DNA from 3 places in the Serratia sp. 121840015-1 genome. Region 1 is predicted to be linked to each of the others. Evidence: predicted binding sites of a transcription regulator. Region 1 holds the regulator's gene; each other region holds the start of a gene.
What was found. Region 1 encodes Fur, which represses iron uptake genes when iron is present. Its sites were predicted from a motif close to ATAATAATGAGAACNACTATCAA; they were not measured.
Positions count from the first base shown of each region.

Region 2: the regulator Fur is predicted to act here: its motif matches at 3,552-3,574, upstream of sodA (superoxide dismutase [Mn]).
Region 3: the regulator Fur is predicted to act here: its motif matches at 4,432-4,454, upstream of exbB (tol-pal system-associated acyl-CoA thioesterase).

Region 1 is NZ_JBSEYF010000003.1:357,980-368,309, forward strand. It holds gene nagE (N-acetylglucosamine-specific PTS transporter subunit IIBC) at 1-1,678, shown strand, start outside; gene glnS (glutamine--tRNA ligase) at 1,919-3,583, shown strand; gene chiP (chitoporin ChiP) at 4,162-5,565, shown strand; gene chiQ (ChiQ/YbfN family lipoprotein) at 5,612-5,938, shown strand; gene ACUXAC_RS17995 (beta-N-acetylhexosaminidase) at 5,952-8,609, shown strand; gene fur (ferric iron uptake transcriptional regulator) at 8,855-9,301, opposite strand; gene fldA (flavodoxin FldA) at 9,631-10,170, opposite strand.
Region 2 is NZ_JBSEYF010000006.1:88,498-98,827, reverse strand. It holds gene fdxH (formate dehydrogenase subunit beta) at 1-174, opposite strand, end outside; gene fdnG (formate dehydrogenase-N subunit alpha) at 187-3,234, opposite strand; gene sodA (superoxide dismutase [Mn]) at 3,653-4,273, shown strand; gene ACUXAC_RS22085 (methyl-accepting chemotaxis protein) at 4,399-6,327, shown strand; gene yiiM (6-hydroxyaminopurine reductase) at 6,427-7,098, shown strand; gene ACUXAC_RS22075 (class I SAM-dependent methyltransferase) at 7,201-7,980, shown strand; gene ACUXAC_RS22070 (YibL family ribosome-associated protein) at 7,992-8,354, opposite strand; gene ACUXAC_RS22065 (aminotransferase-like domain-containing protein) at 8,428-9,894, opposite strand; gene ACUXAC_RS22060 (LysE family translocator) at 10,037-10,330, shown strand, end outside.
Region 3 is NZ_JBSEYF010000004.1:290,594-300,923, forward strand. It holds gene ACUXAC_RS19550 (AraC family transcriptional regulator) at 1-20, shown strand, start outside; gene ACUXAC_RS19555 (zinc-dependent alcohol dehydrogenase family protein) at 28-1,056, opposite strand; gene ACUXAC_RS19560 (LysR family transcriptional regulator) at 1,164-2,084, shown strand; gene ACUXAC_RS19565 (DedA family protein) at 2,095-2,754, opposite strand; gene metC (cystathionine beta-lyase) at 2,900-4,096, opposite strand; gene exbB (tol-pal system-associated acyl-CoA thioesterase) at 4,528-5,505, shown strand; gene exbD (TonB system transport protein ExbD) at 5,509-5,931, shown strand; gene ACUXAC_RS19585 (substrate-binding domain-containing protein) at 5,987-7,030, opposite strand; gene ACUXAC_RS19590 (sucrose-6-phosphate hydrolase) at 7,052-8,461, opposite strand; gene ACUXAC_RS19595 (sucrose-specific PTS transporter subunit IIBC) at 8,461-9,831, opposite strand; gene ACUXAC_RS19600 (carbohydrate porin) at 9,895-10,330, opposite strand, start outside.

The DNA.
Region 1 (10,330 bases):
CCAGTTCGTCGGTATTCTGGTGGGTATCATCTCCGCCGAAGTGTACAACCGCTTCAGCGGCGTCGAGCTGCCTAAGGCGCTGTCGTTCTTCAGCGGCCGCCGTCTGGTGCCGATCCTCATTTCCTTCCTGATGATCCTGGTCGCTTACATCCTGATGTATGTCTGGCCAGTGGTGTTCGGCGCTCTGGTGAGCTTCGGCGAACACATCCAGAAATTGGGCTCCGTCGGCGCGGGCATCTATGCCTTCTTCAACCGTCTGCTGATCCCGGTCGGCCTGCACCACGCGCTGAACTCGGTGTTCTGGTTCGACGTGGCCGGCATCAACGATATCCCTAACTTCCTTGGCGGCCAGCAGTCGATCGAAGCCGGTAAAGCGGTCGTCGGCATCACCGGCCGTTATCAGGCGGGCTTCTTCCCGATCATGATGTTTGGTCTGCCGGGCGCAGCGCTGGCTATCTATCACTGCGCGCGCCCTGAGAATAAGGCGAAAGTGCTGGGGATCATGATGGCGGGGGCATTCGCTGCCTTCTTTACCGGCATCACCGAACCGCTGGAATTCTCCTTCATGTTTGTGGCGCCGGTGCTGTATGTGCTTCACGCGATCTTGACCGGGATTTCCGTCTTCATCGCCGCCAGCATGCACTGGATTGCCGGTTTCGGCTTCAGCGCCGGTTTGGTGGATATGGTGCTGTCGTCGCGCAACCCGTTGGCGACCCACTGGTACATGCTGATCCCGCAAGGTCTGGTGTTCTTCGTTATCTACTATGTGGTGTTCCGCTTCACCATCAACAAGTTCAACCTGATGACCCCGGGCCGCGAGCTGGCGGTTGCCGGTGACGAAACCGACGGTTATGACGTCAACGTCAACAGCAACGCCGGTAAAGACGAGAACGAAACTACCACGCTGGCCCGTCGCTACGTCGGCGCGATCGGCGGTTCCGACAACCTGACCGGCATCGATGCCTGCATCACTCGCCTGCGTTTGAACGTGAAAGACTCCGCGCTGGTGAACGACGCATTGGCGAAACGCCTCGGCGCATCCGGCGTTATCCGTCTGAACAAGCAGAGCGTGCAAGTGATCGTCGGCACCCGTGCTGAACTTATCGCCAGCGCAATGCGCAACGTGATTGCAGCCGGCCCGGTAGCGGCAGCGGCGGCCCCGGCGGCGGCTCCTGCTGCGGAAGCCAAACCGCAGGCGGTACCGAACGCACCGAAAGTCGCGTTTGAAACGCTGGTGGCGCCGGTGACCGGTGAAGTCGTGGCGCTCGATCAGGTGCCGGACGAAGCTTTCGCCAGCAAGGCGGTAGGTGACGGCCTGGCGATTCGCCCGACCGACAACATCGTCGTGGCGCCGGCGGACGGCACCGTGGTGAAAATCTTCAATACCAACCACGCGTTCTGCCTGGAAACCGACAAGGGCGCCGAGATCGTGGTGCACATGGGGATCGACACCGTCGCGCTGGAAGGCCAGGGCTTCAAACGCCTGGTGGAAGAGGGCGCGGAAGTGAAAGCCGGTCAACCGATTCTGGAACTGGATCTGGATTATCTGAACGCCAACGCGCGTTCGATGATAAGCCCGGTGGTGGTCAGCAACTCTGACGACTACGCCGGCCTGGCGGCGCTGGCCAGCGGCTCTGTCGTCGCCGGTCAGACCAAGCTGTACGAGATCCAAAAGTAAGACCGTTTTTACCTGAGTAGTACCGGGGGCCGGCCACGCATCATGGCGGAGTTTACCCCGACTTGGCGGGAAGAGAGCGATCTCTTCCCGCTTTTTTTATTCCGTTTCGCCCCACGGCGGTGCGCTGCGCGCCGACGGTGCAACGCGCCGCATTTTTCGTGAAACAAACGGTTGTTTCCAGACGTGGCTTGTTGGATCATAGGCGGTTATGTGTAGCGCTTTGCATTGAGGAACAGTGAAATGAGTGAGGCTGAAGCCCGCCCAACCAATTTTATCCGTCAGATCGTCGATGAAGATCTGGCGTCGGGGAAACACACGTCGGTACATACCCGCTTCCCGCCGGAGCCTAACGGCTATCTGCATATCGGCCACGCCAAGTCCATCTGCCTGAACTTCGGCATCGCCAAGGACTATCAGGGCCAGTGCAACCTGCGTTTCGATGACACCAACCCGGTGAAAGAAGACATCGAGTTCGTGGAGTCAATCAAGCACGACGTGGAGTGGCTGGGCTTTGAGTGGAGCGGCAACGTTCGTTACTCCTCAGACTATTTCGATCAGCTGCACCAGTATGCGGTTGAGCTGATCACCAAGGGCCTGGCCTACGTCGATGAGCTGTCGCCGGAGCAGATCCGTGAATATCGCGGCACCCTGACCGCGCCGGGCAAAGACAGCCCATACCGCGGCCGCAGCGTGGAAGAGAACCTGGCGCTGTTCGAGAAGATGCGCAACGGCGAGTTCGCCGAAGGCGCCGCCTGCCTGCGCGCCAAGATCGATATGGCTTCGCCGTTTATCGTGATGCGCGATCCGGTGCTGTACCGCATCAAGTTCGCCGAACACCACCAGACCGGCAATAAATGGTGCATCTATCCGATGTACGATTTCACCCACTGCATTTCCGATGCGCTGGAAGGGATCACCCATTCGCTGTGCACCCTGGAATTCCAGGATAACCGCCGTCTGTATGACTGGGTGCTGGATAACATCACCATTCCTTGCCACCCGCGTCAGTACGAGTTTTCGCGTCTCAACCTCGAATACGCCATCATGTCGAAGCGCAAGCTGCACCAGCTGGTGGCCGAGAAGATCGTCGAAGGCTGGGACGATCCGCGTATGCCGACCGTCTCCGGTCTGCGCCGTCGCGGTTATACCGCCGCCTCGATTCGTGAGTTCTGCCTGCGCATCGGCGTGACCAAGCAAGACAACAACGTCGAGATGGTGGCGCTGGAATCCTGCATCCGCGACGATCTGAACGAGAACGCGCCGCGCGCCATGGCGGTGCTGGATCCGGTGAAAATCGTCATCGAGAACATGGGCGATGCGGTGGAAATGGTCACCATGCCTAACCACCCGAACAAACCGGAAATGGGCAGCCGCGATGTGCCGTTCAGCCGCGAGATCTATATCGATCGCGCCGACTTCCGCGAAGAAGCCAACAAGCAGTACAAGCGTCTGGTGCTGGGCAAGGAAGTGCGTCTGCGCAATGCGTACGTGATCAAGGCCGAGCGCGTCGAGAAGGACGAAGCGGGCGAGATCACCACCATCTTCTGCAGCTACGATGCGGAAACGCTGAGCAAAGATCCTGCCGACGGCCGCAAGGTGAAGGGCGTGATCCACTGGGTGTCAGCGGCGCACGCGCTGCCGGCGGAAATTCGCCTGTACGATCGCCTGTTCAGCGTGCCTAATCCGGGCGCGGCGGAGGACTTCCTCTCCACCATCAACCCGGAATCGCTGGTCATCAAGCACGGCTTCGTCGAGCCGAGCCTGGCGGCTGCACAGCCGGAGAAAGCCTATCAGTTCGAGCGAGAAGGTTACTTCTGCGCCGACAACCGTCACTCGTCGGCCGAGCATCTGGTGTTTAACCGCACCGTCGGCCTGCGTGACACCTGGGCGAAAATCGAAGGCTAATCTTATTAGCCTCGAAAATTAATGAATCAGCGCGGCTTTAAGCCGCGCTTTTTTATGCCTGCGCTCAGCTCGCGATCTATTCCTCTCTCATTTTATCCGGGGTGCGTTTAATTAATGGCGACGCATTAACCCATTAGTTCTCTTATATTGGTCCTATTAGTCTTCACTTTTTCTTATATATTCGTGATGCGAATTAATTTCATTTGGAGAGCGCTCTCAATTTTTATCGTCTGACTGACGAATTTAGTCAGGCTGAAACCATTAATCGTCTCTGGTTGACCTTGTATCTCAATTTATTCTGATTTAATTGAATTTTTTATTCGACACCCTCTATGATCACCAGCGTAACAAATTCTCACTGATATGTGCTCCTTGTCATACTTTGACAAATCTCCCTCATTTTTCATTTGATAATTCGCGTCGCGAAAAATAGTCTGTCTGTAGCAATTAGTGCTGTGGGAATAACATCTCGTCGGCAATATTTTTTACCCGTTCGGGTTTTTTATTGGCAGTCGTGCAGGGCAGTGGTGAACACAGGCGGCTGCAACTTTTAAGTTAAGTCAAAGAGGAATTTCAATATGGGTACGCACGGTGCTCAGCGTAAAACGCTGGCGCTCGCAGTCGCGGGCGCGCTGTTGGGAACAGGGTTTGCCATGGCGCCTGAGGCGAAAGCCGCAGGGTTTATCGATGATTCCACGCTGACCGGCGGCATTTATTACTGGCAACGTGAGCGCGACCGTAAAGATCTCAATCCGGACAGCAAGGATTACAACCAATACACCACCAACCTGTCGCACTCCACCGCCAACCTGAGCCTGGATTTCGCTTCGGGCTACGCCTGGGACATGTTTGGTCTGGACGTCGGTGCCTTTACCGCCATCGAGCTGGCGGAATCCAGCGCCAGCGGCCACCCGAACGAGATCGCGTTCTCCTCGAAAAACCGTACCTACGACGAAGACTATTCCGGTGACAAAGGCGGCGTCAGCCTGTACAAAGCCGCCGCCAAATTCAAATACGGCCCGGTTTGGGCGCGCGCCGGCTATATTCAGCCGAGCGGCCAAACCCTGCTGGCGCCGCACTGGAGCTTTATGCCGGGCACCTATCAGGGGGCCGAAGCCGGCGCCAAGTTCGACTACGGCGACGCCGGTGCGTTGAGCTTCTCCTACATGTGGACCGATAAATACAAGGCGCCGTGGCATATCGAGATGGACGACTTCCGCCAGAACGATAAGAAAACGCGCGTCTCCTACCTGCACTCGCTGGGCGCCAAGTACGATTTCAAAAACGATCTGGTGCTGGAAGCCGCCTTCGGCCAGGCGCAGGGTTATGTGAATCAATACTTCACCAAGGCGTCTTACAAATTCGATGTGCTCGGCAACCCGCTGACCACCAGTTACCAGTTCTACGGTGCGGAAGACCGCATCAGCGACAAGAACGATCCGAACAGCATCTACGACGGCCTGGCCTGGCTGCAGGCGCTGACCTTCGGTTACACCACCGGGCAGTTCAACTGGCGTCTGGAAGGCACCATGGTCAAGGCGGAAGGCAACCAGGGCTTCTTCCTGCAGCGCATGACCCCGACCTACGCCTCGTCCAACGGTCGTCTGGACGTGTGGTGGGATAACCGCTCCGACTTTAACGCCAACGGTGAGAAAGCGGTGTACGCCGGCGTGATGTATGACCTCAGCAACTGGAACCTGCCGGGCATGGCGGTCGGCGGCTCCTACGTTTACGCCTGGGACGCCAAGCCGAGCACCAACCCGATCTACGATCAGAGCCTGCGCCTGAAGGAAAGCGCCTGGAGCCTGGACGCGATGTACACCATCCAGGAAGGGCGCGCCAAGGGCACCCTGATCAAGCTGCACTACACCCAGTATGACAACCACACCAACATCCCGAGCTGGGGCGGCGGTTACGGCAACATCTTCCAGGACGAGAAAGACGTCAAGTTCATGGTCATCGCGCCATTCACCATCTTCTGATGCGTTCCCCGGCCTCGCCGCCGGGGGCAGTTAAGGGAATTCAACGATGAAAAAAATCATGCTGATGTTGGCGGCCGCCGCGGCCTTGAGCGCCTGTGCGCAACCCGCCGCACCGCCGGAAGACGCCAAATTGAAGCAGGCTTACAGCGCCTGCATCAACACCGCCGAAGGTTCGCCGGAGCGTCTGCAACCCTGTAAGGCGGTGCTGAACGTGCTGAAACAAGAGAAGCAGCACCAGCAGTTCGCCGCGCAGGAAACGGTGCGGGTGATGGATTATCAGAACTGCATTATGGCGGTGCACAGCGGTAACGGTCAGGCCTACGACGCCAAGTGCGGCAAGCTGTGGCAAGAAATTCGCGATAACAATAATTAAGAAGGACAAGAACATGAACGCATTCAAACTGAGCGCATTAGCCGCGTTGACGGCAACGATGGGATTTCTGGGCAGCATGGGAAACGCCATGGCCGATCAACAGCTGGTGGATCAGCTGAGCCAGCTGAAGCTGAACGTAAAAATGCTGGATAACCGCGCCGGCGAAAACGGCGTGGATTGCGCGGCGCTGGGCGCCGACTGGGCCTCATGCAACCGGGTGTTGTTCACCCTCAGCAACGACGGCCAGGCGATCGACGGTAAAGACTGGGTCATCTATTTCCACAGCCCGCGCCAGACCCTGCGGGTAGACAACGACCAGTTCAAGATTGCTCACCTCACCGGCGATCTGTACAAGCTGGAGCCGACCGCCAAATTCAGCGGCTTCCCGGCCGGTAAGGCGGTGGAAATCCCGGTGGTCGCCGAATATTGGCAGCTGTTCAGAAACGACTTCCTGCCGCGCTGGTATGCCACGTCCGGCGACGCCAAGCCGAAAATGCTGGCGAATACCGACACCGAAAACCTGGACCAGTTTGTGGCGCCGTTCACCGGCGACCAGTGGAAGCGCACCAAGGACGACAAAAACATTCTGATGACGCCGGCTTCGCGCTTTGTCAGCAATGCCGATCTGCAGACGCTGCCTGCCGGCGCGCTGCGCGGCCAGATCGTGCCGACGCCGATGCAGGTGAAGGTTCACGCGCAGGACGTCGATTTGCGCAAAGGGGTATCGCCGGATCTGAGCACGCTGGTCAAGCCGGCGGCAGACGTCGTCAACCAGCGCTTCGCGCTGCTGGGTGTGCCGGTTCAGGCCAACGGCTATCCGATCAAGACCGACATCCAGCCGGGCAAGTTTAAAGGCGCGATGGCGGTGCCGGGCGCCTATGAGCTGAAAATCGGCAAGAAAGAGGCGCGGGTGATCGGCTTCGATCAGGCCGGGGTGTTCTACGGGCTGCAGTCGATCCTGTCGTTAGTGCCGAGCGACGGCAGCGGCAAGATCGCCACGCTGGACGCCAGCGATGCGCCACGCTTCCAGTATCGCGGCATTTTCCTCGACGTAGCGCGCAACTTCCATAAGAAGGACGCGGTGCTGCGCCTGCTGGATCAGATGGCGGCCTACAAGCTCAACAAATTCCACTTCCACCTGAGCGATGACGAAGGCTGGCGCATCGAGATCCCCGGTTTGCCTGAGCTGACGGAGGTCGGCGGCCAGCGCTGCCACGATCTGAGCGAAACCACCTGTCTGCTGCCGCAGTACGGCCAGGGGCCGGACGTCTACGGCGGCTTCTTCAGCCGTCAGGACTATATCGACATCATCAAATACGCCCAGGCACGCCAGATTGAAGTGATCCCGGAGATCGACATGCCGGCACACGCCCGCGCCGCGGTGGTCTCGATGGAAGCGCGCTATAAAAAGCTGCATGCCGCCGGGAAAGAGCAAGAGGCCAACGAATTCCGCCTGGTGGATCCGACCGATACCTCCAACACCACCTCCGTGCAGTTCTTTAACCGCCAGAGCTACCTGAACCCGTGCCTGGATTCTTCCCAGCGTTTTGTCGACAAGGTGATCGGCGAGATCGCCCAGATGCATAAAGAGGCCGGCCAGCCGATCAAGACCTGGCACTTCGGCGGCGACGAAGCGAAAAACATTCGCCTGGGCGCCGGCTACACCGACAAGGCGAAACCGGAGCCGGGCAAAGGCATCATCGATCAGAGCAACGAAGACAAGCCGTGGGCCAAGTCGCAGGTGTGCCAGACGATGATCAAAGAAGGCAAGGTGGCCGACATGGAGCATCTGCCGAGCTACTTCGGCCAAGAGGTCAGCAAGCTGGTGAAGGCGCACGGCATCGACAGAATGCAGGCCTGGCAGGATGGCCTGAAAGACGCCGAGAACGCGAAGGCGTTCGCCACCTCGCGCGTGGGCGTCAACTTCTGGGATACCCTGTACTGGGGCGGTTTCGATAGCGTCAACGACTGGGCCAACAAAGGGTATGAAGTGGTGGTTTCCAACCCGGACTACGTCTACATGGACTTCCCTTACGAGGTGAACCCGGACGAGCGCGGTTACTACTGGGGTACCCGCTTCAGCGACGAGCGCAAGGTGTTCAGCTTCGCGCCGGACAACATGCCGCAGAACGCGGAAACTTCGGTCGACCGCGACGGCAACCACTTCAACGCCAAGAGCGACAAGCCGTGGCCGGGCGCCTACGGGCTGTCCGCTCAGCTGTGGAGCGAAACCCAGCGCACCGATCCGCAGATGGAATACATGATCTTCCCACGCGCGCTGTCGGTGGCTGAACGCGCCTGGCACCGCGCCGGTTGGGAGCAGGACTATCGCGCCGGCCGCGAATACAAAGGCGGGGAAACCCACTTTGTCGATACCAAGACGCTGGAGAAAGACTGGCTGCGCTTCGCCAATATCCTGGGGCAGCGTGAACTGGCCAAGCTGGACAAAGGTGGCGTCGCTTACCGTCTGCCGGTGCCGGGCGCACGCGTAGCGGGCGGCAAGCTGGAGGCGAATATCGCGCTGCCGGGATTGGGCATCGAGTACTCCACCGACGGCGGCAAGCAGTGGCAGCGCTATGACGCCAAGGCCAAGCCTGCGGTGTCCGGTGAGGTGCAGGTGCGTTCGGTTAGCCCGGACGGCAAGCGCTACAGCCGCGCCGAGAAGGTCTAAGCCCGGTGCAACGGCCTGCTGCCCTGGCGGCGGCCGTATAACGAAGGGGGAATGCGTTCGCCCGCGCGTGTCGGCGTAGGGCGGACGTTGTAGTGAGAGTAGTACGTGGAGTAGCAGTGCCGCTGCAATTGTGATATTTCATGACATGATTTTCCCCCGGCTTGTCCGGGGATTTTTTTGCCCTTTGCACGGCAGGCATAAAAAAACCGCCTCGGTGTGAGGCGGTTTTTCATAGCCGGTCAGGCTTATTTCTTGTCGTGCAGCGTTTCGTCTTCGCGACAGTCACCGGTTTCACAGTGGCCGTACAGGTACAGGCTGTGGTTGGTGAGCTTGATGCCGTGCTGCTTGGCGATGTCACGCTGCCGCACTTCGATGGATTCGTCGCTGAATTCGATCACTTTGCCGCAGTCCAGGCAAATCAGGTGATCGTGGTGATGCTGTTGGGTCAGCTCGAACACGGACTTGCCGCCTTCGAAATTGTGACGTGTCACAATGCCCGCATCGTCAAACTGGTTCAGTACGCGATAAACCGTTGCCAGCCCGATCTCTTCGCCCATATCAATCAGTTTTTTGTACAAATCTTCCGCACTGACGTGATGGCATTCCGGATTTTGCAGTACTTCCAGGATTTTGAGTCGCGGAAGCGTGACTTTTAAGCCGGCCTTCTTCAATGCGATGTTGTTGTCGGTCATGCGAATTCAGTCCTGTTACTATGCTAATCAAGTTGAGGCGTACTCGCCTGTGGCATCGGTCGGCACAAAGAGTTAATGCGTCTCATTATAGAACCGGTTGTACTAAATGGAAACCGCCGGTTGTTAACAAAGATATAATTGCACTATTGCATGTTTTGCATGCAACGCCTTGATGGATGGGATAAACCGATATCTCAGTCTACCGTGACGGGGTGGGAAGTTACAAATCTGTAGCTTCTATCGCAGCAATCCCTGCTGCCGATGACGGCCCTGTGGGCACACTATGCACTTTACAGGGCCTTTGTTCAACCTTTCGCCAGTGCCGGGGCTTAGCCGACGATATCGGCCAGGCTCAGCTCTTCGACGATTTGTTTGACCCAGGCGTCCACGCGCTCGTTGGTCAGCTCAGGCTGACGGTCTTCGTCGATCGCCAGACCGATGAAGTGGCTGTCGTCCGCCAGGCCTTTGGAGGCCTCGAAGTGGTAGCCTTTGGTCGGCCAGTGGCCCACGATGGCCGCGCCACGCGGTTCGATGATGTCGCGGATGGTGCCCATCGCGTCACAGAAGTATTCCGCGTAGTCTTCCTGGTCGCCGCAGCCGAACAGCGCCACCAGTTTGCCGTTGAAGTCGACTTCTTCCAGCGTCGGGAAGAAATCATCCCAGTCACACTGCGCTTCACCGTAGTACCAGGTCGGGATACCCAGCAGCAGGATATCGAACCCTTCCAGGTCTTCTTTGCTGCTTTTAGCGATGTCATGCACTTCAGAGACGTCGTCGCCAAACTGTTTCTGGAGAATTTTCTGGATCATTTTGGCAATGTTTTCGGTATTGCCAGTGTCGCTGCCAAAGAAAATGCCTACAGTAGCCATATCGCGTATAACCTTTAAATTCAAGTAATTGCATTACTCGACGCCGGCACTGCCGCCGCTGACGCCGATTAAAATGATGCCATGGCAAGAGCCTTTCGCCTCCGGGGCGGGCGCCGACAGGCGCAGTCTCTTACCGGTAAATGCGTATCATGCCAGAAAG
Region 2 (10,330 bases), on a different contig from region 1:
CTCGTCGCGGATGTCGTTCCATTCGGAACAGGCCACCTGACAGGCCTTGCAGCCGATACAGGTGGTGACATCGATCAGTTTGGCCACTTCTTCCTGGTGGTCACGGGCGCGCGGCGCCGGCGTGAAACCATTGGTGGCGGATTTACGAATGATGTCTTGAGATTGCATGGCCATAATTCGTCTCCGTTACACCTTTTCCACGTTGACCAGGAACGCCTTGAACTCCGGCGTTTGCGTATTGGCGTCGCCGACGAACGGCGTCAGCGTGTTGGCGATAAAGCCTTTCTTCGCCACCCCTTCGTAACCCCAGTGGATCGGGATACCGATGGTGTCGACTTCCTGGCCGTGCACCTGCAGCGTGCGAATACGCTTGGTCACCACCGCCTTGGCCTTGATGTAGCCGCGGTTGGAGCTGACCTTCACGGTGTCGCCCTGCTTGATGCCTTTCTTCTCCGCCAGCTTCTCGCCGATCTCCACGAACTGCTCCGGCTGCGCGATGGCGTTCAGCCGCGCGTGCTTGGTCCAGTAGTGGAAGTGCTCGGTCAGACGATAGGTGGTACCGACGTAAGGGAACTTGTCGGATTTGCCCATCGCCGCCAGATCGTCCTTGAACACGCGCGCCGCCGGGTTGGACACCACGTTCGGGTGCAGCGGGTTGGTGCCGAGCGGCGTTTCGAACGGCTCGTAGTGTTCAGGGAACGGCCCTTCCGCCATCTTGTCGGTGGCGAACAGGCGGCCCATGCCCTCCGGCTGCATGATGAACGGCCCGACGTCGCTGCCCGGTGCGGCGGTGCTGTAGTCCGGGATATCGGCCCCGACCCACTTGGCGCCGTCCCACTCCAGCAGCTGGCGTTTCGGATCCCACGGTTTACCCTGCGGGTCCGCCGAGGCGCGGTTGTACAGGATGCGGCGGTTGAGCGGCCATGCCCAGGCCCAGCCCAGCGTATTGCCGAGGCCGGACGGATCGGCGTTGTCGCGCCGCGCCATCTGGTTGCCGGCCGGCGTCCAGCTGCCGGCGAAGATCCAGCAACCGCTGGCGGTGGTGCCGTCGTCGCGCAGCTGCGCGAACGAGCTAAGCAGCTCGCCTTTTTTCACCAGCACTTTGCCGTCGGCATCCAGCAGATCCGCCAGCGCCTTGCCGTTGTTTTCCTGCGCCACCTCTTCCGGCGACGGGTTGTCCGGCGTCAGGTAGTCCCAGCGCATGTTCAGCACCTGTTCCGGCACCGCACCGCCGTCGCGCGCATACATCTCGCGCAGGCGGCTGAAGATGCCCGCCAGGATCTCGCCGTCGTTCAGCGCTTCGCCCGGGGCATCTGCGCCTTTCCAGTGCCACTGCAGCCAGCGGCCGGAGTTGACGATCGAGCCGTTTTCTTCGGCGAAGCAGGTAGACGGCAGGCGGAACACTTCGGTCTGGATCTGCGAAGGATCCACCTCGTTGAACTCGCCGTGGTTCTGCCAGAAGTTGGAGGTCTCGGTGTTCAACGGATCGATGGTCACCAGGAACTTCAGCTTGGACAGCGAAGCCACTACCTTGTTTTTATTTGGGAACGACGCCACCGGGTTAAAGCCCTGGCAGAAGTAGCCGTTGACCTTGCCCTGCGCCATCATTTCGAAGTACTGCAGCACGTCGTAGCCTTTGTCCCACTTCGGCAACCAGTCAAAGCCCCAGCTGTTGTCCTTCTGCGCCTTGTCGCCGTAGAAGGTCTTCATCATGCTGACGAAGAATTTCGGGTAGTTGCCCCAGTAGTTCACCTGGCCCGGCAGCAGCGCCTTCGGCGTGTTGGCCTTCAGGTAGGTCTCGAGATCGGTCTGTTTCTCCGACGGCAGCGTCATGTAGCCCGGCAGGCTCTGCGACAGCAGGCCGAGATCGGTCAGCCCCTGGATGTTGGAGTGGCCGCGCAGCGCGTTGACGCCGCCGCCCGCCATGCCCATGTTGCCGAGCAGCAGCTGGATCATCGCCATGGTACGGATGTTCTGCGCGCCGACCGAGTGCTGAGTCCAGCCCAGGGCATACAGGAACGAAGCGGTTTTATCCGCGACGCAGGTTTCGGCGATGTATTCGCACACCTTGAGGAAATCGTCCTTCGGCGTGCCGCAGATGTTGGTCACCACGTCAGGCGTGTAGCGGCTCACGTGCTGTTTCAGCATGTTCCACACGCAGCGCGGATCCTGCAGCGTGACGTCGCGCTTGGCGAAGCCGTTCTCGTCGAACTGGTAGTTCCAGGTGGTTTTGTCGTACTTGCGATTTTCCGCGTCGTAGCCGCTGAACAAGCCGTCTTCGAAGGCAAAGTCTTCCCGCACCAGCAGGCTGGCGTTGGTGTAGGCCTCGACGTATTCGCGGTTGAACTTGTTGTTGGTCATCAGATACAGCAACACGCCCGACAGGAAAGCGATGTCGGTCCCGGAGCGGATCGGCGTGTAAAAGTCCGCCACCGATGCGGTTCGGGTAAAGCGCGGATCGATCACGATCAGCTTGGCATTGTTGTGTATTTTGGCTTCCATCGCCCAGCGGAACCCCACCGGATGCGCTTCCGCCGCATTACCGCCCATGACGATAATCAAATTCGCGTTCTTGATATCAACCCAGTGGTTGGTCATCGCACCGCGACCAAATGTTGGAGCAAGACTTGCTACCGTTGGTCCGTGTCAGACACGCGCCTGGTTGTCTACGGCAAGCATGCCGAGAGCGCGACTAAATTTTTGCGACAGAAAACCGGTTTCGTTGCTGGCGGCCGAGGCGCACAGCATGCCGGTGGTCAGCCAACGGTTGACGGTAACGCCCTGGTCGTTGGTTTTGATGAAGTTGGCGTCGCGGTCTTCTTTCACCAGCTTGGCGATGCGGGTAAAGGCGTCGTCCCAGCTGATGCGTTGCCATTTGTCCGACCCTGGCGCCCGATATTCCGGGTACTTGAGGCGGCTTTCGCTGTGGATGAAGTCAACCAGGCCGGCGCCTTTCGGGCAAAGCGCGCCGCGGTTTACCGGATGATCCGGATCCCCTTCGATATGGAAAATGCTTTCTTTGGCGTTCTTGGCGCCATCACCAAGGCTGTACATCAACAGCCCACAGCCGACGGAACAATACGTACAGGTATTACGGGTCTCGCGGGCGCGCAGCAGTTTGTACTGCCGGGTTTCCGCCAACGCCACTTCGGGGGCAAAGCCCAGCGCGGCCACCGTCGTTCCTGCCATACCGCCAGCGCAGATCTTAAAGAACTGCCTTCTGCTGACCTGCATGGGGGTCTCCTTTCACTCTCGATTGTCACATTGTTCAAATGCGCCTGCCCCGCTAGCGCGGCAAACGCGAATGTCACTGTTGTTATGCTTGCTACGAACGCCGGCCATATTACCACAGCGTGCTTGTGGTTGTTACACACTCGTGCTCATTCAGTGAACGCATTGGCACATTTCGATACATTTCGGCGTGGGTGCTCCCTACAGTATAGAGAGTAACCCACGCGCCGGATCGACGGCTTGAGGCGGCCATCCGCCGCCCTCTTCTATCAGTATGTTAGCGCAGCGATTTGCTCATTAACCACACAGTTCACAGGGCATTGATAATCATTTTCAATATCATTTAATTAACTATAATGATCCGACTGCTTACGCGGTGCTCGCCCTTTGCGCCGCCCATACACCACTGGAGATGATGATTATGAGTTATTCACTGCCATCCCTGCCGTACGCTTACGACGCACTGGAACCGCATTTCGACAAGCAGACGATGGAAATCCATCACACCAAACACCACCAGACCTACGTCAACAACGCCAACACCGTGCTGGAAGCCTACCCAGAGCTGGCCAAATACAGCGTTGAAGAGCTGATCCAGGATCTGGATAAGGTGCCTGCCGACAAACGCACCTTCATGCGCAATAACGCCGGCGGCCACGCCAACCACAGCTTCTTCTGGAAAAACCTGAAAACCGGCACCACGCTGGGCGGCGATCTGAAAGCGGCCATCGAGCGCGATTTCGGCAGCGTTGAGAAATTCCAGGAAGAGTTCGAGAAAGCCGCAGCCACCCGCTTCGGTTCCGGTTGGGCCTGGCTGGTGCTGAAAGACGGCAAACTGGCCGTGGTGTCTACCGCTAACCAGGACAGCCCGCTGATGGGCGAAGCCGTCGCCGGCGCTTCCGGTTTCCCAATCATCGGTCTGGACGTGTGGGAACACGCTTACTACCTGAAATATCAGAACAAACGCCCTGACTACATCAAGGCGTTCTGGAACGTGGTCAACTGGGATGAAGCCGCCGCACGCTTCGCCGCGAAGAAGTAATTCGCCCCCGTTGATGAAGATGCCCGCCACCGGCGGGTATTTTTTTGCCTGAAATCCGCTAAAGTTTGACCACTTCTTGCCGATGGTTTGTTCAATTGACGTTCGCCCGGAGAAGGAAAAACGCTATGGCGGCATTGCAAGCATTGGCAGGAAAGTTCACTCATCTCACCGTAGGTAAAAAGCTCGGTCTCGGCTTCGCGCTGTTGCTGCTGTTGGCGGTCGTCATCGCCGGCACCGGGGCGCAATATCTGCACATCATCGAATCCCGCGCCGATCGCATCGACTTCAGCAACCGGCTGAACGAGGAGATCAACCAGGCCAAATACAATCGCGCCATGTACGGCCAGACCTACCGGCCGGAGTACATTCAGAACAACCGCGCCAATATTGAGAACGCCGTCAAACTGATAGACCAGGGGCAGGCGCTGGACTGGGACGCCCAAAGCCGCAAGGATCTGCAGCGTCTGGTGACGCTGATCGGGGAATATCAACAGCAGCAAAAAGTCTTTGAGCAGGCGGTCACGGCGAAAGACGCGGTGCGCCAGAGCTGGAACATGTCGGAAGTGCAGGCCAGCCTGAGCCAGGTGGAACGCCAGCTGACCAACGGCGATCTGCAGCTGGCCTTCATCCAGCTGAACCAGAAGCTGACCCAGGTGCGCTACGGCGCGCGCGGCCTGCTGCTGAGCCTGAACAAGGAAACCGAAGCCCCGCTGATGGCGGCCATTGACGACGCGCGCGACGCGGCCAACGCCCTGAGCCGCAGGGTGAGCGACGCGCAGCGCCCGCAGCTGCAGCCGCTGCTGGCCGCCCTGGACGATTACAAAAACCGCATCGCGGCTTACCTGCCGGCCTATGAGCACGAGCAGCAGATCAGCCGGCAGCTCGGCGAACGCGCGCAAGCGATCGGCATGCTGGTCAACGCCTTTATGCAGGACGAGCTGGTGCAGACGCGCAACAACATCAATCTGGCGCAGCTGCAAATGGGCATCACCACCCTGATCGCCATCATCGCCGGGGTGCTTATCGCCTGGCGCATCACGCTGCAGATCACCCGTCCGCTGCACAGTACGCTGGCGATGGCGGAACGCATCGCCGGCGGTGACCTGCGCCAGGCGCAGACCAGCACCCGCCGCGACGAGCTGGGGCAGCTGCTGAACGCGGTGGCGGCCATGAGCCAAAACCTGCGCACCATGATTGAGAAGATCCAGATGGGGGTCAGCCAGGTTTCTACCGCCTCTGCGGAAATCGCCGCCGGCAACACCGATCTCTCTTCCCGCACCGAGCAGCAGGCGGCGGCGGTCGAGGAAACCGCCGCCAGCATGGAACAGCTGACCGCCACGGTGAAACAGAACGCCGACAACGCCCATCACGCCAATCAGCTGGCCACCGATGCCTCGCAGACCGCGCAGCAGGGCGGCAAGCTGGTGGAAAACGTGGTCAGCACCATGCGCGATATCTCCAGCAGTTCGCAGCGTATCGCCGAAATTACCACCCTGATCAACGGCATTGCCTTCCAGACCAACATCCTGGCGCTCAACGCCGCGGTCGAAGCGGCGCGCGCCGGCGAACAGGGCCGGGGCTTCTCGGTGGTTGCCAGCGAAGTGCGCAGCCTGGCGAGCCGCAGCGCCCAGGCGGCCAAGGAGATCGAAGGGCTGATCGCCGAATCGGTCAGCCGGGTGAAAACCGGCACCGAACTGGTGGAAAGCACCGGCAACACCATGGAACAGATCGTCCGCTCGGTCACCCACGTGCGCGACATCATGGCTGAAATCGCCGCCGCCTCCGATGAGCAGACGCGCGGCATCGCCCAGATTGGCCAGGCGATCGTCGAGATGGACCACACCACCCAGCAGAACGCCGCGCTGGTGGAAGAGTCCGCCGCCGCCGCCGATTCGCTGGAAGAACAGGCCGACATGCTGCTGCAAAGCGTCTCGGTGTTCCGTTTGGCGGAGCAGACCGAACCCGCCGCCGTGAAAGCCGCCGCGCCGAAAGCGCCGACGGTAAAACCCGCGGCCGCCAACGCCGCAGCGGAAGAGAACTGGACCACCTTCTGATGCCCTGCCGCCCGCCCGAGGATTTTCGGGCGGGTTGTTATGTCCCCCCGGCGTAACTCAGGCTATGCTGAGCCTTCGACGCGAGACACGGAGGCGCACATGCATCACCCAGACGTTTACATCGGCAATATTCAACCCTACGAAGGCGGACGCCCCAGCGCCATCGCCAAACGCCAGGTGGATGGCGCCATCCGGCTCACGCCGCTCGGCCTGGAAGGCGACGAACAGGCGGAAAAAAGCTACCACGGCGGGCCGGATCGCGCGCTGTGCCACTACCCGCGCGAGCATTACGCCCACTGGCGCGAGCAGTTTCCGACGCAGGCCGAGCAGTTTTGCGCCCCGGCCTTCGGCGAGAATATCTCCACCGAAGGGCTGACCGAACACAATGTGTTTATGGGCGACATCTTCCGCTGGGGCGAAGCGCTGATCCAGGTCACCCAGCCGCGCTCACCGTGCTTCAAGCTCAATTATCACTTCGCCATCGAGGACATTTCGGTGCTGATGCAGCAAAGCGGCCGCTGCGGCTGGCTGTATCGGGTGGTGTCGCCGGGCGCGGTCAGCGGCGATCGTCCGCTGGAGCTGGCGGCGCGCAACAGCGACGTGTCGGTCGCCGAAGCCATCGCCATCGCCTGGCACATGCCGTTCGACGCGGAACAGTATCGCCGCCTGTTGGCGGTGGCCGGCCTCTCCGCCAGCTGGAGCAAGACCATGCTCACGCGGCTTGCCGAAGGGCGCCTCGAGGACTTCAACCGCCGCCTGCTCGGCCGTTGAAATCGCGGGCGGAAAAGATGAAAAACGTGCGCCGAATGCCGCGTTAACCCTATTCTTCCGCCTATACTGTAGCCGCACGTTTTTTCAGCCAGGAGCCAGGTAATGACCACCCCGATCCATTCGATTCATCACGCCGCCGCCGAAGGCTATCAGGCCAACGCCGATCGCTATGTGAAAGGCCGGCCGGATTACCCGCCGGAAATCGCCGTCTGGCTGCGTGAAACTATCGGCCTGCACGCCGGCATGACGGTCATCGATCTCGGCGCCGGTACCGGCAAGTTTACCCCGCGCCTGCTGGAAACCGGCGCGCAGGTGATCGCCGTCGAACCGGTGCCGCAAATGCTGGAAAAACTGTCGGCGGCGCTGCCGCAGGTGAAAACGCTGGCGGGCACCGCCGAGGCGATCCCGTTGCCGGACGAGTCCGTCGATGCGGTGGTCTGCGCCCAATCCTTCCACTGGTTCGCCACGCCGCAGGCGCTGGCGGAAATCCAGCGCATCCTCAAGCCCGGCGGCAAACTCGGTCTGGTGTGGAACATGCGCGATGCGCGCGTCGGTTGGGTGCGTAAATTGAATCAGATCGTCGATAGCCACGAAGGCGATGCGCCGCGTTTCTATACCGGCGAATGGCGCAAATTCTTCCCGTTCAAAGGCTTTGAACCGCTGCAGGAGCAGGTGTTTATGCTGGGTCACCGCGGCGCGGTGGAGGACGTGATCTACAACCGGGTGCGTTCAACCAGCTTTATCGCCGCGCTGCCGCAGCCGCAACAGGAGCAGGTTATCGAGCAGTTGCGCCAGCTGGTGGCGGAAGAAGAGGAACTGCGGGGCCAGGACACGGTCACCGTGCCCTATCAGACCAAGGCGTATTTCACCACCAAGGTCTGATGCCCGGGGGTTCAGAACGCTTTCTTGGCGTAACCGGTGACCGCTTTCAGGCCCATCTCGCGGCCCAGCGCGGTCATCGGGTGCACCACGATCAGCCCGCGCGCGCTTTTCTTCAGCGCACCCATATCGGCCTGCTCTTTCTTGGTGATCTCGCGGCTGAACGGCAGCTTGCTCAGCTTCTGCGCTTCGGCGCTCAGCTTCTCGCCGCGCACGTTTTTCAGGCGTTCGATCTCCGTCGCCAGTTTCTCTTTCTCTTTGGTGTGCTGCGCGATCAACTCAGGGTTGCCCTGTTGGATCACGGTGGCGTCTTTGTGGTTCAAGGCGTCCAGCAGGTCGCTCAGGCGCTTGATCTCTGCCTTTTCTTTCTCTTTCATGGTCTCTGGCCCGTTGTGCCCAAAATGGCACGCTAATCAATGATACCGGCATTGTAGCAAAAGGCGCGCGCCGTTACCCGTCCTGCGCAATGCCGGGCGGCAGGCCGCTCATCTCGCAGGCCCTGGCGCCGAGCCGGGCCAACGCCTGGGTGTAGCGCGCGTTGAACGGGTAGCAGCAGGAGAGCCGCAGCGCGTTGCGGTAGCGCCCGCTCGGGGAATACAGGGTGCCCGGCGTCAAACAAATCTGCTCCTCCAACAGCTGATGGAACAGTGCCACGCTGTCCACGCCGGGGGGAAATTCGACCCAAAACACGAATCCGCCCGCCGGCTGCGTGGCCAGCGTGCCACGCGGGAAATGCCGGGCGATCAGCGCCCGCGCCTCGTCCACCTGCGCCGCATAACGCTTGCGCAGGTTGCGCAAATGGTGATCGTAGCCGCCGCTCTCCAGGAAGGTCGCCAGCGTTTCCGACAGCAGCTGCGACTCGGACATCGATGACACCGCCTTCAGCTTGCGCAACGCCTCGTGGAAACGGCCGCCGCAGATCCAGCCGACGCGAAAGTCCGGCGCCAGCGTTTTGGTAAAGCTGGAGCAAAACAGCACCCAGCCGTCGCGATCGAACGCCTTCACCGCCGGCGACAACGCGCCGCCGAACTGGATCTCGGCATACAGCCCGTCTTCAATCAACGGCACCTGATGATCGTTCATCAGCCGCGCCAGCCGCTTTTTCGCCGCCAGCGGCATAGTGCAGCCCAGCGGGTTTTGCACCGTCGGCATGGCGATCACCGCGTTCAGCCGTTTCTCGTTCAATAGCAGTTCCAGCGCGTCCAGCGACAGCCCCAGCTGCGGATCGGTGGGGATTTCCAGCGCTTTCAGCCCCAGGCTGGCCAGCAGCGGCAGCAGATAGAAATAGGTTGGCGACTCCAGCCCGACGCAGTCGCCCGGTTTGGTGGTGACGCGCAGCGCCAGCTGCAGCGCTTCCATGCAGCCGTGGGTCAGCACCACGTCGCCCGGCTCCAGCAGCATGCCCAGCGTCATCGAGCGGCGGGCGATCTGCTGACGCAGCCGCAGGCTGCCGGGCGGCAACGGGTACTGCCCGATCAGATCCGGCTGGCGGCGCAGCTGAGAGGACAACATGCGCCCCAGCTTGCCGCCGGGATAAAAATCGCTGGTCTGCGGGCAGGCCAGCGCAATGTTGGTGAAAGCCGGGTTTTGCTGGGCGGCAAACACGGTGTCGATCAGCGCCAGCACGTCGTCCGCCGGCGGTTCAATGCGCCCGCTGGGCGCCGAGGCCATCTTCAGCGCCGGCAGCGTGCTGCGAACATAAAACCCCGACTGCGGCCGCGCTTCGATCAGCCCGCGATCCTCCAGCGTGCGGTAAGCCGACACTACCGTATTGATGCTGACGCGATGGGTTTGCGCACAGCGCCGTACCGACGGCAGGCGGTCGCCGGGCCGCAGCGTGCCGCGGCGAATGGCCTCGGCCAGCGTATCCGCCAGCTGCAGGTAACGGGTATCCGGGGTTTCATCGAGCAGGGTCACAGTTTCTCTCCAGACAATGGGTACAGTTTACATTTTGCACAACTGTAACCATGACAATATCCGATTTGTGGTTCTGTCACCATCCCATCGCAGCGATTATGCTGATCCTCTCGTGATTACCGCCATTTTCAAGGAACCTGTCATGCTGGACTCCGCCTTTGTCAGCTACGTCACCGTCATGTCGATTACCCCCGGCCCCAACAACCTGCTGCTGGCCTCGTCGGGCGTCAACTTCGGCCTGCGCCGCACCCTGCCGATGCTGCTTGGCATCTGCGTCGGCTGTGCGGTGCAGCTGGCGATCATTATTCCACTGCTGGCGCTGGCGCTGAGCTGGGCCGGCGTCATCCGCCTCCCGCTGGCGGTGATCGGCTGCGCCTACCTGCTGTGGCTGTCATGGAAACTGTTCCAGGCGGCCTCGCCGGACGCCAAAGAGCAG
Region 3 (10,330 bases), on a different contig from region 1:
CGCTGCTGCTGGAGGGCTGAACCGCGTTTACGGGGTCAGGACGATCTTGCCGAACGGCCCGCGATCGAGGTGATCCAACGCCTGCGGCAGCTGATCGAAACGGTAGACCTGGTCGATCACCGGCTGCAGGTTGACGGCGTCCACGGCGCGCACCAGATCTTCCAGCGCGCGGCGGTGGCCGACGCCGATGCCCTGGATCTCCGCCGATTTCAGCAGCAGCAGGCCGGCGGGGGCGGAAATCTCGGCGCCCGCCAGCACGCCGATCACCGAGATGCGGCCGCCCACCGCCACGGCGCGTACCGAGTTGCCCAGATTTGGGCCGCCGACGGTGTCGATCACATGGTCGATGCCGCGATCCTGCGTCAGCGCATAAATTGCTTCCACCCAATCGCCGTTCAGCCGGTTGATGCCGTGACTGGCGCCCAGCGCCTGAGCACGCGCCAGCTTTTCATCGCTGCCGGAGGTCACATACACCTCGGCGCCGTGCGCTTTGGCGATCTGCAGCGCGAACAGCGCCACCCCGCCGGTGCCTTGCACCAGCACCGTCTCGCCGGCATGCAGCTTGCCTTGCTCCACCAGCGCAAACCAGGCGGTTAGCCCGGCGCACGGCAGGGTGCTGGCCTGCACGTCGTCCAGCGACGCCGGCGCCGCCACCAGCCAGTCCTCATGCAAAATCACATATTCCGCCAGCACGCCCTGATAGAAGCCGCCGAGGGTGTGGTAAGGCACCTGGCGCGCATTGCCGTACGGTTTTTGCCGGCCGTCGAGCCAGCCGGGGCTGAAGGTGGAGATGACCCTGGCGCCGGGTTGGAAACGGCTGACGCCGGGGCCGATAGCGTCGACCTCGCCGGCCATGTCCGAGGCGGGGGTGAACGGCTGCGGCAGCGTCAGCCCCATGCCGTTTTCGATCATCAGCTTGTCGCGGTAGTTGAGCGCTACCGCTTTCACTTTCACTCTGATTTCGTGTGGCCCCGGCTGCGGGATCGCGTCGGCGGTCAACCGCAGGTGTTCACGCCCCAGGGCGTCCATCGTCCAGTGTTGCATCGTGTCGGTCATGATGTTCTCCAAAGTCAGCGATTAACGACCGGTCGATAATATCGTTGATGGAGGTTCGCCAGTGGCGATAAGATTTCCGAAGATTGTTTCTTTCAGGGCGACAAATCATGAGCGATCGATTGAGCGGCATTTCGGTATTCGTCACCGCCGTGGAGGCGGGCAGTTTTGCGTTGGCGGCCAGCCGGCTGCACCTGTCGCGTTCGGCGGTGGGGAAAACCATCGCCCGGCTGGAACAGCGGCTGGGCGTGCGGCTGTTTCATCGCACTACCCGCAGCCAGAGCCTGACCGACGACGGCGCGTTATTCTATGAGCGCTGCCTGCGAGCGCTGGAGGAGATCCGCAGTGCGGAAACGCTGCTGGAGTCGGGCAAGCGACAGGTCAGCGGCCGGCTGCGGGTATCGATGCCGGTGCTGTTTGGCCGCATGTGCATTGCGCCGCTGTTGACCGAGCTGACGCGCGAGCACCCGGGCCTGGAGCTGGAGCTGTCGTTCAACGATCGGGTGGTGGATCTGATTGAGGACGGCTTCGACATGGCGATCCGCAACGGCACGCTGGCCAACAGCGGCGGGCTGGTGGCGCGCCGCATCGGCGATCATCGCATGACGCTGTGCGCCTCGCCGGCCTATCTGCAGCGGTGCGGCGAGCCGCACAGCATCGAACAGCTGGCGCAGCATGAGGCGGTGACTTATATGCGCGCCGGTGCGCGGCGCAGCTGGTTGGTATTGGATAGCGACGGCAAGCCGCAGGAAGTGATGCCGACTAACCGGCTGCAAATGGACGATCTGCAGGCGATTGCGGATGCGGCGACGGCGGGGTTCGGCATTGCCTGGCTGCCGTGCTGGCTGGTGCGTGAGCAGCTGTTGAGCGGGGCGCTGGTGCGCTTGCTGCGCGACCGGCCGGGCGCCGCCTTTGAAGCGCATGCGGTGTGGCCGCACACGCCTCACCTGCCGCTGAAGGTGCGGCTGGCGGTGGATACGCTGGTGAGCAAGTTGCCCGCCAGTCTGGCGTTGGTCGAGAAGGCGCTGTAGCGCGCCGGGCTCAGGAGGAGGCGCGCTTTTTACGCCAAATGACCAGCATGGCGCCCAGCAGGCCGACGAACAGCAGCAGCAGCGGCAGCAGCATCAGGCCGGTCATCACCTGGCTTTCGTAGCGCTTCACCAGCGGGATTTGGCTGAAAGCGTAGCCGAGCCCCACCAGCGCGCAAACCCAGATCGCCGCGCTCAGCCAGTTGAACACCTGGAAGCGTGAGCTGTTGAGCCCGGAAATGCCGGCCATGGTCGGCAGCAGCGTGCGCACGAAGCCGAGGAAGCGGCCGATCAGCAGCGCCGTCAGCCCGTGGCGGTTGAACAGGCTATGCGCGCGCTGGTGGTATTGCGCAGGCAACTGCAGCAGCCAGCCTTTCACCAGGCTGGTGTGGCCCAGCCAGCGGCCCTGAATATAGCTCAGCCAGCAGCCGAGGCCGGCGGCGGCGGTCAGAATCAGCAGGGTGGGGGCAAAGCCCATCACGCCTTTGGCGATCAGCGCACCCGACAGCAGCAGCAGGCTGTCGCCGGGGAGGAAGGAGGCGGGCAGCAGTCCGTTTTCCAAAAACAGAGTGGTGAAAAGTACGGCGTAAACCACCCAAATTACGCTTGGATCGGCGAGGGCAATAAAGTCCTGCTGCCAAAGCGCATGAATAATCTCTCGTAATACATCCATTTTATGTCCTGTTGCATGCCGGTTGCGCCCGGGGTCACGTTCTCCAGGGTGCGGCGGTTACCGTATCTGACAGTTACCCGGATAGTGTACCGCTAATAGCTTAAGCCGACATTAAACGAGACGAAGAAAATTAGCGGAATCCGCCTTAGCGCACGCCGTTGAGGCGATCGAAACCGGCCGCCAGATCGGCGATCAGGTCTTCGACGTTCTCCAGGCCGATATGCAAACGCACCAGCGTGCCGGAAAAATCGACGCCGCCTGCCGGACGGATCGCTTCCAGTTCTTCCGGCTGATTGGCCAGGATCAGCGACTCGAAGCCGCCCCAGGAGTAGGCCATGCTGAAGTGGCTGAAGTTGTCCAGGTAGGTGGCCAACTGCGCATCGTCCAACCGCTCTTTCAGCACGAAGGAGAACAGCCCGTTGCAGCCGCTGAAGTCGCGGCGGTAGAACTCGTGGCCCTTGCAGCTGGGCAGGGCCGGGTGATTGACCGTCGCCACTTCCGGCCGTGCCGCCAGCCAGTGGGCGACTTCGATGCTGCTGCGTTCGTGCTGCTTCAGGCGCACGCTCAGGGTGCGCAGGCCGCGGCTCGCCATGTAGGCGGTGTCGGCATCCACCATTTGCCCCATCAGGTAGGAGTACTCGCGCAGCCGATCCCAACAGCGCGCGTTGGCGACGGCGGTGCCGAGCATGTAATCGGAATGGCCGATCAGGTATTTGGTGCCGGCCTGAATGGAAATGTCGATGTCGAAATCCAACGCCTTGAACAGCACGCCTGCCGCCCAGGTATTGTCGATCATGATCACCACCTCCGGCGCCACGGCGCGAATGGCCTGCACCATCGCCGGAATATCCTGCACTTCCAGGGTGATGGAGCCGGGGGATTCCAGGAACACCACGCGGGTATTGGGTTGGATCAGCGTGGCGATGTCGGCGCCGATCAGCGGATCGAAATAGGTGGTGCTGACGTTCATGCGGCCGAGGATGTGGGTGCAGAAATCCTGGGTCGGTTCGTACGCCGAACCCGTGACCAGCAGGTGATCGCCGGCGCCGACGAATGACAGGATCGCATTGGCCACCGCCGCTGCGCCGCAGGGGTACAGCACGCAGCCGGCGCCGCCCTCCAGTTCCACCATTGCATCCTGCAGGGCGAAGTGGGTCAGCGTGCCGCGTCGGCCGTAAAACAGCTCGCCATGGGCGCGTTGCGCAGTGGCGTGCTTTTTGGCGGCGACGGAGTCGAAGACCAAGGAAGAGGCGCGTTGCGTAACGGGATTGACGGAGCCCTGGGTGTAGCGTTTGCCGCGGCCGGCGCCGATCAGCGTGGTTTCGATGTGTTTTGACGTCATGGTACCTGGCTCACCTCTGGTTGCTCTGCACGTGCCCGTTTGCGATAGCCCTTACGTTAGCATGAGTTAATATAGCCATCCAGACGTTTTAACTTCCAGATACAGAAACGGCTATAATTGGCTGCCGGGCGCGCCTTTCTCGCCTCATCCTTCTGCCGTGGTGCGAGAGAGAAGCCCATTCCTCGGTCAAGACGCCGTTCGGCAGCGTGGCCTTGTTGCGTCGTTGTGGGAGAAAAGTAACGAAATAACCCCATAAAAGGGGCGTTTAGCGGTGAACGGGCGCGGATTGGCGCTTTGCCGCAGGGTTGGCTAAAATTTTCTCGTTTATTTGGTAAATAATAATGAGAACTACTATCAATCCCCGGTTGGTTTGATATGATCGCACGCTGAATTATTCCTTAATTTTGATCGGTAATGGGTGGAGGCACAGCGTGAAAACGGCTGGCAAGAATTTAAATCAAGGATCGTTCGGCCAGGGCCGGGCGCAGTGGGGCAAGGTCTTTGGCCGCAGCCTGATGGCTTCTATGGTGCTGGTCGTGGGGCTGGCCGGCAGCGCGCAGGCAGCGCCGGCGGCCAATCCGGCCGTTACCGAAAGCGTTGCGCCGACCACCGCGCCGGCACCTGCAGCCGCCGCGCCGGAAAGCATCACGCCGGTGAACCCGGCACCGACGATCCAGCCACCGGAAACCCGCGGCATGGACCTGTCCATTTGGGGCATGTACCAGCACGCCGACGCGGTGGTGAAAGCGGTGATGATCGGCCTGGTGCTGGCGTCTATCGTGACTTGGACCATTCTGTTCGCCAAAGGCAGCGAACTGCTGCGCGCCAAGCGCCGTCTGCGCCGCGAGCAGCTGGCGCTGGCCGAAGCGCGCTCGCTGGATGAGGCTTCCGAGCTGGCGCAAAACTTCTCCCCGGAGAGCGTCAGTGCTGTCTTGCTGAACGATGCGCAAAATGAGCTGGAGTTGTCTGCGGAATCCAATGACAACAACGGCATCAAAGAACGTACCGGTTTCCGCCTCGAACGCCGCGTGGCGGCCTACAGCCGCAACATGGGCCGCGGCAACGGCTTCCTGGCCACCATCGGCGCCATCTCGCCGTTCGTCGGCCTGTTCGGCACCGTCTGGGGCATCATGAACAGCTTCATCGGCATCGCCCATTCGCAGACTACCAACCTGGCGGTCGTGGCGCCGGGCATCGCAGAGGCGCTGCTGGCGACCGCGATGGGCCTGGTGGCGGCGATCCCTGCCGTCGTTATCTACAACATCTTCGCCCGCGTCATCAGCGGCCATCGCGCCCAGGTGGGCGACGTGGCGGCGCAGGTCTTGCTGCTGCAGGGCCGCGATCTGGATCTGGCCGCGACGGCGGAAGCCAAGCGCTCACAGCACGCACACCAACTGCGGGCGGGGTGAGTCATGGCGATGCGCTTAAATGAAGATCTGGACGACAGCGGCGAACTGCATGAAATCAACGTGACGCCGTTTATCGACGTCATGTTGGTGCTGTTGATCATCTTTATGGTGGCCGCGCCGTTGGCAACGGTAGATATTCGCGTCGATCTACCGGCTTCTTCCGCCAAACCGCAGCCGCGGCCGGAAAAACCGGTGTTCCTGTCGGTGAAGGCCGACAAGCAGCTCTACGTTGGCGATCAGCCGGTGAATGCCGATCAGCTGACTTCGGTGCTGGATCAACGCACTCAGGCGAACAAAGAAACCACCATCTTCTTCCAGGCGGACAAGAGCGTGGACTATGAAACGCTGATGAGCGTGATGGACACCCTGCGTAAAGCCGGCTACCTGAAAGTGGGGCTGGTGGGCATGGAAGGCGCCGCCAAGTAGCGGCAGCAAAACGATAAAGGGCGCTCAGGCGCCCTTTTTTATTGATTCAAAAATATCACTCCCCGGCCAACAACGCCCGGGAACCGGCATGGCGCCAGTGGATGCGACCCGGCAGATAAAGCGCATGCTGTTCCAGCGGCCGCTCGTCGATGAGCGCAGTAACCTGGTCGAAGCTATGCTGCGCCAGCGCCCGGCAGTCTTGCGCGACCGTGTCTATCTTCAGCGTCATGCAATCGAACAGGTAGTGATCGTCGAAGCTGCACAGGTGGATGTCGCTCTCCATCAGCTGATGCTGCGTCAGATAACGCAACACCCCTTCCAGCAGGCCACAGGCGGCGGTGAACAGCGCTTTGGGCGGACGCCCCAGCTGTGCGCACAGCTGAGCGAACATCTCGTAACCCGAGCTGGGGTGGTAACTGCCGTTGATGATCCATTCCGGTTTGCACGTTACGCCGGCGCGCTCCAGGCCAAGCTGGAAGCCGGCCAGCCGATCGCGGGTCGGTGAAATGCGCGGCTGCCCGCCGAGAAAATAGATCTCATCCGGATGTTGGCGCGCGATCTTTTCCACCAGCTCGGCGGTCGCATTAACCGAGTCGGTGATCACCAGCGGCAGTTCGGAACCGGCGATCAGGCGATCCATCTGCACCACCGGCAGCGCGACGTTGATCTTCTGGTATTCCGCGTCGTTCAGCTGGCTAGAGGCGACGATCAGGCCGTCGACCTGCCGCTGCACCAGACTGTTCACCGCCATCATCTCCTGCGCCGGGTTTTCATCTGTGCAGGCGATCAACAGCTGCAGACCGGCTTCGCGGCACAGCGTTTCCAGCTCGCGCGAGATCACCGCAAAGCCGTAGTTGGTCATCTCCGGTACCACCAGCCCCAGCGTGTGGCTGCGGTTGGAGCGCAAAGAGCGGGCGTGGATGCTGGGCTGATAATGGTGTTCGTGCGCCAGCGCCAGAATGCGATCGCGGGTGTCGTCGGACACCCGGTATTCCTTGCTGCGGCCGTTCAGCACCAGGCTGGCGGTCGATTTCGACACCCCGGCCAGCGTGGCGATGTCACTGATGGTAATGCGTTTATTTTTTTTCACTGACGCCATCTGAAGTCATCGGAGGATGCGTCATTCTAGCATGCATGGCGTCAGCGGCCAGTATTCCAACGCCAGCGCTGCGCTCCCGTTCAGCCGCAGTTGCGGTTCACCTGCCGGGAAGTAGCGCGCGCTCATCACCGCCTCGCCGTGGTTGATGAAGATTTCCACGCTGGAGCGATCGAACAGCAGCTGCAGATGCGTGACCGGGCCGCGCCAGTAACGGTGCTCCGGCCGGCCGTCGTCCAGAGAGGCGCGCGTCAGCTGCAGCCGCTCGCCGTCCCAGCTCAGTGTCATCGCGTCGCCAAAGGCGGCGCTGAACGCGCCCTGCGGCGTCAGCTGCAGCTCCGCGGCGCCCAGCGCATAGGCGGGGGCGTCATCGGCGCGGCCTCGCCAGTCTTCTCGCTCGCCGCGCAGCTGTTGCAACTCGCGCGCCGGGCGCTGGTGGAGGCGGCCATGCCGCAGCGACAGCTCGCGTGGGCAGGTCATGGTATGGATCCAGCCATAACGGCGCGTCGGATGGGCTTCTTCATCTTGCTCGGGCACGCCCATCCAGGCGAACAGCAGGCGGCGGCCATCTTCCGCCAGCGTTGTCTGGGGCGCGTAGAACTCGAAGCCGGCGTCCAGCTCGTGAAATTCGCCGTGGCTGAAGGCTGCCTGCCGGTAATCCAGCTTGCCGAGCAGATAGCCGGCCTGATAACGGTTGAGATAGCGTTCCGGCTGCGGCGCCAGCCCCTGCGGGCAGCAGATCAATACGTCGCCGCCGTCCAGCGAGAACAGATCCGGGCATTCCCACATGTAGCCGAATTCGCCCAGGTCGTTCAGGCCGGAACCGGCGATCTCTCCCAGCGCTTGCCAGTCGCGCAGATCGCTGGAACGCAGCAGCAACACCTTGCCGCGATCCTGCAAGTCACGCGCGCCGAGCACCATGTACCAGGCATCCTGATGACGCCACACTTTCGGGTCGCGTACGTGGCCGCTGTAGCCCTCCGGCAGCGGCAGCACCGGCCCGAGTTTGCGGTATTCGCCCCGATCGCTTGCCTGAGCCAGGCATTGGTAAGCGGTGCGTGAGCCGTCGGGGAATTTCACATTGCCGGTATAGATCAGCGTGATTTTGTCTTCCGCCACCACCGCCGAGCCGGAGTAACAGCCGTGGCTGTCGTAACAGGCGCCCGGTGCCAGGGCGAGCGGCTGATGTTCCCAATGCACTAAATCGATCGACTGCCAGTGTCCCCAGCACTTGTTGCGATGATCGCAGCCCAGCGGATTCCACTGATAGAACAGGTGATAAACGCCGTTGTGCTGGATAAAGCCGTTGGGATCGTTCAGCAAGCCAACGCTGGGCGCCAGATGCCAGGCCGGGCGGTGCGGATCGCGCAGCGCGAGTGGCTGGCCGTTCATGACCGCCTGCAGTGCCTGTTTGATTAAGCTGAGTTCTTCCATCATTGCGCGTCCGTGTTGTATTTCAGCAGCAGGGAGAGCACGAAGGCGCTGCCAAAAGCGATTGCCAGGCCGATGATATAGCTGACCAGCGAACTGGCCTGCACGATCGCCATGCCGGGGATCGCCGTCAGTCCGACCGCGTTCATGCCAACATGGTTGGCCACCACCCAGGCGCCGCCGAGCGCGCCGCCCGCCAGCGCCGCCAGGAAAGGCTTCACGAAGCGCAGGTTGATGCCGAACAGCGCCGCCTCGGTGATGCCGAGCATGGCGGAAAAGGCCGAAGGCACCGCGATGGCTTTGATTTTGGCGTCGCGGGTTTTGAAATACACCGCCAGGCAGGCGCCGCCCTGAGCGATGTTGGCCATCGACCAGATCGGCAGCAGGAAGTTGACGCCGATATTGGGGTTGCCGAGCAGCCCGGCCTCTACCGCATGAAAACTGTGGTGAATGCCGGTGATGACGATAGCGGAATAGAGGCCGCCGAACAGCAGCCCGGCGAACCACCCCGCATGGGCAATCAGCGTGCTGAGCACGAAGGAGATGCCGTCGCCCAGCGCCCGGCCGGCGGGGCCGATAAACAGCAGGGCGACAAAGCCTGAGATGACCACCGTCAGGAACGGCGTCAGGATCAGATCGAGCGCGTTGGGGATCACCTTGCGCAGCCGCTTTTCCAGCACGCTCATGAACCACACCGTCAGCAGCACCGGGAACACGGTGCCCTGATAGCCGATCATGGCGATGTCCAGACCGAAGAAGTTCATGGTGTGGAACCCTCCGGCGACGCCCCAGGCGTTGGTCAGCGCCGGATGCGTCAGAATGCCGCCGAGCGTGGCGCCCAGGTAGGGGTTGCCACCGAATTCGCGTGCGGCGGTGAAGCCGATCAGAATCGGCAGGATAATGAACGCCGCCGAGCTGAACATATCCAGCATGATGAACAGCGCGCTGTTGGCATCGGCCCAGCCATAGGTTTTCACCATGCCGAGCAGCCCCATCAACAGGCCGGACGCGACGATCGCCGGGATGATCGGCACGAAGATGTTCGACAGCAGGCGGGCGATGCGCTGCAGCGGGTTGAGCTTTTTCGCCGCAATATCGGCGGCTTCGGCCTTGCTGGATTCGCTGACGCCCGCCGCCTTGATGAATTCCGCATGCACCTTGTTGACCAGCCCGGTGCCGAAGATCACCTGGATCTGACCGGCGTTGCTGAAGCAGCCTTTGACGCCGTCCAGTTTGCCGATGGCCTCTTTATCCACTTTGCTGTCGTCCACCAGTACCAGGCGCAGGCGCGTGGCGCAGTGGGCGGCGCTGGCGATATTCTCTTTACCGCCGAGCAGTGGCAACAGCGCGTTGGCGGTTGCGGTAATGTCCATGTTGTCCCCTTGCTAAATAAAAATGCCGCTGCGCAGTTTGCGGCGCAGCGACGTGAATCGATGTCAGAAGAAATACTTGAATCTGGCGCGCATGCCGTAACGTTGGTCGTTGTCGCCGTTGGCTATCTTGTTGTCGGCGTTGGCTTCCAGCAGCGAGACATAGGCCCCCAAATACAAATTGAAATTCTTCATATTCATAATGTTAGGTATCTGATACGACGCATGAACGGTGTGGATGTCGTAGTTGCCCGGTTCGCTGAGCGGGTTGTGGATATCGGCGGCGATCCCGGCGGTATTGAACTCTTTGATATTGTTATGGGCATAGATATAACCCAGTTCGAAGCGCCGCCACAGCACGTTCACGCCGGCGGTGAAGTCTTGCTCGCCTGACGCATCCAGATAGGCGGTGCTCAGGTTGGCCACCACGCCGTTGTCCGGATCGGCGGCGCTGTTGTTCCAGCTCATCGTCATGCCGTAGCCGTTGCGCTTGGACTGATCG